Regions from separate parts of the Arthrobacter sp. LT660 genome, predicted to be linked through region 1. Evidence: riboswitches for the same ligand, from Rfam matches in the RefSeq annotation. Region 1 holds a riboswitch; the other holds the start of a gene.

Region 1 (4,193 bases):
AAGTGCCCGGATGGAAGGTGTGCCAGGGCACTGTTTTTCAGGTCGGCGTTGACTTGTTCGATGATGGCGTGTTTGCGGTGGGCCGCATCCGCGGCGACTGTGTCCAGAACGTCGTTGGTGACGGTGGTGAAGAACGCGTGGAACCGATGCGCCTGGAACAGGGTCGGCTGGCCGACTCCGGATTGCGGGTTCAGCTCGGGTATGCGGCGCACGACGAGGCGTCCGGTGACTTGTTCGCCCTTCTTGCGGGAGGTGAACGCGGTGAAGGATGTTTCGGCGACTTCCGCGCGGGAAATCCAGGCGCCGGCGTCCTCGTCGAAGACCGCGTCGGTGTATTCGATGGTTGTCCACGCGGAGTCCTCGATGCCGGCGATGGCGCGTTTCACTGCCTGGTCCATGCGCACGGTTACCGAGATATCGGCCCTGGCGGCCAGGGCGGCGGATACCGGCGCGTGGCCGTAGTAGGCCGAATCGAAGCGGCAGAGCACCGGGGCCCCCTCACGGATGCGCCCCAACGTGGACAGGGCATCGGCAACCAGCCGCCTGGCGCCGCGGGCCGAGTTCGCCGCGCCCTTGCGCAACCGTTGGGCCAAAACGATCGGGGCGGCGTCCTTCGTGGAGGCGGTGGCCAGGAGGGCGTTCAGTCCCCGCACCCCGGAGTAGCCGTAGCCCGATCCCTGTTTCTGGTAGCCGTGGACCTCGATGATCGTGTCGTCGACATCGACGAAGACGAAGCCGGGGTCCGAGGGGTTTCCCAGTGGTGCTGCCCTGTCGGCGAGGTTGACCAGGAAGCGGGAGGCAACCGCGTCGATCTGGCGGACGTGTCCGAAGGTAAAGGACCGCAGGAACGAGCCCAGAGTCGAGGGAGCATAGGCGGAGCTGAAGATCCGTTTGGTACCGCCGTGGCGCAGCACTGCCATGTCGTCGATGGAATCCGCCCCGGCGGTCATCCCGGCCACCAGCGAGGTGACCTTCAAGCCGGCGTTCGCGCCCTTGTCCGTGGGCACAGTGAGCCGCGCGTCGGCCAGTTCGCGCAAGCCCGCGTCCCTGGCCAATCCGAGGATCGGCACCAGCCCCGCGGCAGACACGAGGTTGGGCTCGTCGAAGGAAACTGACACGGCGGAGGGACTGTGGGAAACTTGCACCTGCGAGATGCCCTTCTGATTCAGGAAACTTGTTCTGTGGTAAGTCCAATTTTCCCTGAAAAGACGGGCATCTCCTCATTAATGACGTCCTACCCCACCTGAGCCCGTCGGTGGATCAAGGCTAAGGCGCGCTCCGCGGCGACGCACCCGTCCCCGGTCCCGCGCCCCGCCCGCCGGGCGCGTCACAATCGCTTCACATGACGCGGTGCGGCGGCTCGGTGACGCGTGTGGCGGCCCGGCGCCGGTCACATCCGGTCATATTCCGGATGATGAAGCGCCGCGCGACGGACGGCTTGCGGGGCCGTCCGGGCCCTGCGTTAGATAGTGGAACCCAACCATCAAGAGCGGCCGAGAGATCTGGATCGATGACGCCGCAGCAACCATCCGAGGGCCCCGTGGGGGCCGCGCGAACGGTGCTACCGCCAGAAGCGATGGAGACGCATCAGCGACGCCACCCGGACCCGCGGCATGCCACCGGACCGGACCGCCGCCGCACTCCTTCGCTGTGACAATGCGAGGAGAACCATGTCCGAACACAACGTCGGCGCAGCCCCACCGGCGCTGTCCTACGAGCTGTACCCGCCGGCCAACGAACGCGCCGCCGCCAGGGTCTTCGAGACCATCGAGGCGCTGGCCGGCACCAACCCCGACTACGTGTCCGTCACCTCCAGCGGGACGCCTGCCCGCCGCGAGGCCACCATCGAACTCGTGGGCCACCTGGTCCGCAACACCGCGCTGCGGCCCCTGGCGCACCTGATCTGCGTGGGGGAGAGCCGCGCCACCCTGGACGCCCTTGTCACCCGCCTGGTCGGGCTGGGCGTCCGCGGGGTGCTGGCACTGCGCGGGGACCTCCCCGCGGAGCCGGACGCGAACCGCGGGGAGCTCCGCTACGCCGGCGAGCTGGTGGAGCTGATCCGCGGCGTCGAGCGGCGCCACGCGGCGTCGTTGGCCGGCGGCAGGCTGGCCGTCGGGGTGGCGGCGTATCCGCGCCGGCACCCGGAGTCGCCGTCGTTCGAGCACGACGTCGAGGTGCTGCTGGCGAAGGAGCGTTCCGGCGCCAACTTCGCCATCACCCAGGTCTACTTCGAGCGCTCCGACTACACCGGCCTCGTGGAGGCCGCGCGCCGCGCCGGGGTCAGGATTCCGATCGTCCCCGGCATCATCCCGTTCGACAGCGTGCGGCGCCTGACCCGCCTCGCCGCGATGTCCGGCGTCGAACCGGGCAGGGACCTGCTGCACCGCCTCGAAACGGCGGACAGCGACGGCGAACGACGCCGGATCGGCGTCGCCAGCGCCGTCGAGCTGGCCAAGGGCGCGTTCGATGACGGCGCCCCCGGCCTGCACCTCTACACGTTCAACGATCCGCAGGGCTCGCTGGAAGTCGTCGAGGCGCTCGAGATCTCCAAGGCAGCACCGCAACGCGTGCCCGCCTAGGCGGCGCGCACGCACACCGACCCACCGACCGATTCACCGCAAAAGGAGCACCACCATGACCACCCACCAGAACAGCTTCCCCGCCGCCACCATCCTCGGATACCCCCGGATCGGACCGAACCGCGAACTCAAGCGCGCCATCGAGGCCCACTGGGCCGGCAAGCTCGACGCCGACGGCCTGGACCGGGCGTCCGAGGCCCTGCAGGACGCCACCATCGACCGGCTGACCGGCCTCGGACTCGGCGCGGCGGACTCCTCCATCCCCGCCGACTTCGCCCTCTACGACCAGGTGCTGGACACCACCGCCGCCCTCGGCGCCTTGCCGACGCGCTTCGCCGACCTCGCCGAATCGGACGGGTCGCTGGACACCGACGGGTACTTCACGCTGGCCCGCGGCGACGCCGAGCGCCCGCCGCTGGAAATGACCAAGTGGTTCGACACGAACTACCACTACCTGGTCCCGGAGATCGGCCCGGACACGACGTTCGCGCCGCTCGCCCACCGCCTCACCAGCCTCGTGGCCCGGCAGAGCCGCCGCGGAAACACCCTCCGTCCCGTCCTGGTCGGCCCGGTGACCTACCTGCTGCTGGCCAAGGCCGAGGACGGCGCACCCGAGGGCTTCGACCCGTTGTCGCGGCTGGACGACGCCGTTGCCGCCTACGAGGGCATCATCGGCGCGCTCGGAGACGCCGGCGCCGAATGGGTGCAGCTGGACGAGCCGGCCCTGGTCACCGACCGCGGCGGCGAACTGGCCGTCGCCGGCGGCGTCGTCGAGGGCGCCTACCGTGCGCTGGCCGCAGCAACGCGGGCAGGCTCGGGGCCGGCCCTGTTCGTCACCACCGGCTACGGCACCGCCGGAAACCGCCGCGCGCCAGGTGAGGCCCTCGCACTGCTCGCGTCCGCCGGCGTCCAGGCAGTGCACGCGGACCTCGTCGCCGGGGACCTCCTGGCCGACGCCGGGGTGCATGCCTTCCGCGCCGCCAACGGCGGCGCCGCGACGCTGGTCGCCGGCGTCGTGAACGGCCACAACATCTGGCGCAACGACCTCGCCGCGTCGCTGTCCACGCTGGACAAGTTGACCGCGGGCGGCGGCAAGGTGTCCGTCGCGACCTCGACGTCGCTGTTCCACGTCCCGCACCAGGTCGACATCGAGACCAACCTCCCGGGCCACCTGCGGGACTGGATGGCGTTCGCGGACGAGAAGACCACCGAGGTCCTTACCCTGGCCCGCGGACTCGCCACCGGGCCGGACGCCATCGCGGACGAGGTCGGGGCGGCCACCGCGGCCCTCGCGGCGCGGGCCACCGGCGAAGGCGTCCGCAAGGAGGCCATCCGCCGGCGGACCGGGAGCCTCACGGCCGCGGACTTCACCCGGCCCGACGGCGCCGTCCGCGCGGCGGCGCAGCAGGAGCGGCTCGGGCTGCCGGTGCTGCCGACCACCACGATCGGTTCCTTCCCGCAGACCGGCGACGTCCGCAAGGCCCGCTCCGGGCAGCGCAACGGCGCCATCACGGATGCGGCCTACGAGGGCTTCCTGCGCGAGGAGATCGCCCGCGTGGTGCGGCTCCAGGAGGACCTCGGCCTGGACGTGCTGGTCCACGGCGAGCCCGAGCG
Region 2 (4,193 bases), 850 kb from region 1:
TCTGTCCGCAGCTGTGTGGACGTCGGCGGACCGACGTTTAAGAACCTGCGGAGTCTGGCAATCTCCATCGGTCCTGGCATGAGCACCGGCCCCGAGGGGGTGGTTGCTGCGGCGTCAATGAGCCAGGTCTCTCAGCCGCTCTGGATGGTTGTCGTGTGACTGCGGAACCTCCGCGGTCATGTTTAAAGTGTCTTGCAGGATCTTCGATGTGACCAAGGATTACGGCGATATGGCGAAACAAACGGACACGAACCGGCTTGGTGACTCATTCGTTCAATGTTGCTCCAGATGACGCCGGGTTACGTGAGAGTGCGGCGCCGAGTAGCCGGACCGCATTTTTGCGAGGAGTCTGACCGCGACTAGGCGAGGCCAGCGGTCCTCGTCCTCGCGATGGGATGTGGGAGGTGCTCCAGACCGGGTGAAAATATCGAGATCTCCCGGAATTTCGGCAGGTCTCGGCAATATTGGGCGGTCTCGGCTGCAGGAGGGCGGGAGCGGTCGCGGTCGCGGCACCGCCAACCGACCAACCGCTCAACGCGCGAAACCCACCTGGGCCACGTCTCCCACGGCGTCGAACTTCCGCGGGGCGGTTCCATTGACCTCGTAGTCCCCGACGATCCGCGCCTTGTAGATGGTCGGGTTGTGGGTCGCGACCGTGCGCGCGTTCCGCCAGTGGCGGTCCAGGTTGCACACGCGCGCCGTGGACGAGGCGCCGAGACCGTCGAAGAGCTTGGACGCCGCGGACAGCACCAGCGGCTGGACCACGGTCTGCGCGCGGTTGGCGGCCAGCTCGCACACGGCCCACCGCTCGGCCTCCGTCAGCCCCGACTCGCCATCCACGGACTCGACCTCCGCGACGGCGGCCAGCACCACGGCGTCGACCGCGAACGCCGTGGAGGACATCTCTCCGATGAGCTGCAACACCTGCGGCTCCTCACGGACGGGAACGCCCGTACCGGTGCTGAATGTCCGGGTCCGTGCCTGGACGGCCGCGCGGGCGTCGGCCAGCGCGGCCCTCGAGATCCCGGCCAGCACGGCGAGCAGAACCAGCTGGAAGACGGCCGATTCCACGTGCGCCTCGAGCTCGGCCGGCCGAAGCAGGGTGTCGACCGGAACGTCGTCGAAGGTCGTAGATCCCGTGCCGGTCAACTGCTGGCCGAAGCCGTCCCAATCGTCGAAGATCCGCACGCCGGAGTGCTGCGTCGATACGACGGCGATGTGGCGCCCGGCGACGCCCGGCACCGTCGCCGCGACTGCCGCCCAATCGGCGAAGATGGTGCCGGTGCAGTAGTACTTTTTGCCCGTCAGCCGCAACAGGCCGTCGTGTTCCAGGAGCCGGGTGTTGAGCGTTCCGAGTTCATTGCCTCCGCGCTCGGTGTACGCGTTGCCGACCAGCTGTCCCCCGACGAAGCGGGCAAACCAGCGGTTGCGGACCTCCGCGTCGTCCAGCGTCAGGACGGATTCGACGAACCCGACGTGCGAACGGAGCAGGTGGGACACCTGCGAGTCCGCCTCGGCCAACTCGATGAGCAGCCGGAAGGTGTCCGCCAGCGATGCCCCGTAGCCGCCGTCCGCCTCCGGCACGCGCAGGGCGCCGAACCGCAGCTGGTTGAGCCATCCGACCTGCTCGTAGGGCAGCACCCGCTCGGCGTCGCGCACCGCGGCGCCCTCCGCGATGCGCTCGAAGACGGGCCGAAACACGTCGGCCAGCTCGTCGTAGTGGCTGGTTGCGGGCACGCCCGGAGTCAGTTTGATCAGGTGGCGGGCGGGGACAGGGAACTGCTCCACAGTGAATCACTCCATCGGACCTAGCGTGAGCACCTACCTCCCGACGGACGGGAAGGGGTTGCTGCGGCGTCATGGAGCCAGGACTCTCGGCCGCTCTGGATGGTTTGTTGACTCATTTGTACCCGGCCATCGCGGGCTCGCCAAACATCGGACTGCCTCTCCGGGCGCGATTCCGGGATCCAGCGCCCCGTAAATATCCTGAAGATTCGGTGCAAGGACACGCCTTTGCCGAAGTTTCTTCGAAAAATACGCACACCGAAGTATTACGCCGAATGTTTCGGGGATGCGTCGTAACTTGCCGAATGCGCCGGGATGACATTAAGTTGACTCAATACCATCCCGAGCGGCCGAGAGATCTGGCTTGTTGACGCCGCAGCAACCACCCCGTCCGGGGACGGTGCTAACGCCAGGACCGATGGAGTTGAGCATGAGCACCACCACCGCGCCGGACAACCGGCGGACATCCACTTCCACCCGCCAGCCGGGTTCCGCGCTGCCCGTCTCGTTCTCCGGCCTCGGCCGCGCGTTCGGCGACGGCGACGCCCGCCGCGCCGTCCTCGAATCCATAGATTTCGACGTCGTTGCCGGCGAGGTGCTGGCCATCCTCGGTCCCAGCGGCTGCGGCAAATCAACCCTCCTGCGAGCGGTGGCGGGCCTCGACCGTCCGACCAGCGGCGGGGTGTCCATCGACGGACGCGACATCCACGGTCTCGACGACCGCTCCGCCGTCGCCTTCCAGGAACCGCGGCTGCTGCCGTGGCAGACCGTCCGGCGGAACGTCGCGCTCGGACTCCCGCGCGGGACGCCCAAGGCGGAGGGTGCGGAACGGATCGCGGAACTGCTGGACCTCGTCGAGCTGTCCGGACACGCCGACCACCGCCCCCGCGAGATCTCCGGCGGCATGGCCCAGCGCGCCTCGCTGGCGCGGGCGCTGGCCCGCCGTCCGGGCGTGCTCCTGCTGGACGAGCCCTTCGGCGCGCTCGATGCCCTCACGCGGCTGAAGATGCAGGACCTGCTCCTGGACATCCACCGCGCCCACCCCGCCACGGTCCTCCTGGTCACGCACGACGTCGACGAGGCCCTCCAGCTCGCGGACCGCGTCCTGGTCCTCGGCCGGGTTCCCGGGCAGGAGGGCGCCGGCATCACCCAGGTCCTCACGGTCCCCGGCGAGCGCCCGCGCGACCGCGCGTCCGCCGAACTGGCCCGTCTGCGCTCGTCCCTGCTCGAAAGCCTCGGCGTCGACTCCCACCGACACTGACACCGGCTTACCCACCGACACCCCCGGCCGACGTCGGCCACCACCCGCATCCCACACCGCATCCCCGAAGGAACCCCATGATTTCCCACGCCCTGTCCCCCGTCTCCCGCCGCCGTTTCCTCGGACTCGGCGCCGCCGGTGCCGCCGCCGCGCTCCTGACCGCCTGCGCGGGCGAGGGCTCCGGTTCGGAGGCCGCGGCCGGCGCCGCCAAGACGCTGAACATCGACTTCGCCACCTACAACCCGCTCAGTCTGGTCATCAAGGAAAAGGGTTGGCTCGAGGCCACGCTGAAGGAGCAGGGCGTAACGGTCAACTGGCTCCAGTCCGCCGGGTCGAACAAGGCCAACGAGGCCCTGCGCGCCGACGCCATCCAGGTGGGTTCAACTGCAGGATCGGCTGCCCTGCTGGCCCGCGCCAACGGATCCCCCATCAAGGTGATCAGCCTCTACTCGCAGCCGGAGTGGTCCGCGCTGGTGGTGCCGAAGGATTCGACCATCAAGTCCGTGGCCGAGCTCAAGGGCAAGCAGATCGCGGCGACGAAGGGCACCGACCCCTACTTCTTCCTGGTCCAGTCGCTCGAGGAGGCCGGGCTGTCCATCAACGACGTGACCGTACAGAACCTCCAGCACGCGGACGGGCGCGCGGCCCTGGACAACGGCTCCGTGGACGCCTGGGCCGGGCTGGACCCGATCATGGCCGGCGCCGAGCAGGCCGGGGCCACGCTGCTCTACCGAAACCTCGACTTCAACACCTACGGCTTCCTCAACGCCACCGAGAAGTTCCTCAACGACTCCCCGGAGCTCGCGCAGACCGTCGTCGACGCCTACGAGAAGGCCCGCGGATGGGCCGCGGAGAACCCGGAGGAGACCGCCGCGATCCTCGCCGACGTCGCCTCCCTGGACCAGGCCGTCGCCAGCCAGGTCATCCTCGAACGCTCCAACCTCGACGTCGACGGCGTTCCGGGCGAGGCCCAGACCAAGGTCCTGACCACGGTCGGCCCGATCTTCGTCGAGACCGGCGACGTGTCCGACCAGGCGGACATCGACGACGCCGTCGCGACCATCGTCGACGACACCTTCGCGAAGAAGGCGGACGCCTCGACCATCAAGGACGCGTGATGACGCTCGGCCCGAACACCAAGGTCTCC

The links. Region 1 has a riboswitch for S-adenosylmethionine ahead of AC0QSG_RS09085 (methylenetetrahydrofolate reductase). Riboswitches for the same ligand answer to the same signal wherever they lie in the genome.
Region 2: linked by a shared signal. The riboswitch ahead of AC0QSG_RS13140 (ABC transporter ATP-binding protein) and the one ahead of AC0QSG_RS09085 (methylenetetrahydrofolate reductase) in region 1 are both predicted to bind S-adenosylmethionine.

The regions. Positions count from the first base shown of each region.
Region 1 covers NZ_CM149651.1:1,963,026-1,967,218, reverse strand. The annotation lists gene AC0QSG_RS09090 (IS1380 family transposase) at 1-1,145, opposite strand, end outside; SAM riboswitch class I at 1,478-1,583, shown strand; gene AC0QSG_RS09085 (methylenetetrahydrofolate reductase) at 1,671-2,579, shown strand; gene metE (5-methyltetrahydropteroyltriglutamate--homocysteine S-methyltransferase) at 2,635-4,193, shown strand, end outside.
Region 2 covers NZ_CM149651.1:2,814,156-2,818,348, reverse strand. The annotation lists SAM riboswitch class I at 62-151, opposite strand; gene AC0QSG_RS13145 (acyl-CoA dehydrogenase family protein) at 532-1,788, opposite strand; SAM riboswitch class I at 1,797-1,894, opposite strand; SAM riboswitch class I at 2,120-2,210, shown strand; gene AC0QSG_RS13140 (ABC transporter ATP-binding protein) at 2,216-3,046, shown strand; gene AC0QSG_RS13135 (aliphatic sulfonate ABC transporter substrate-binding protein) at 3,124-4,164, shown strand; gene AC0QSG_RS13130 (ABC transporter permease) at 4,164-4,193, shown strand, end outside.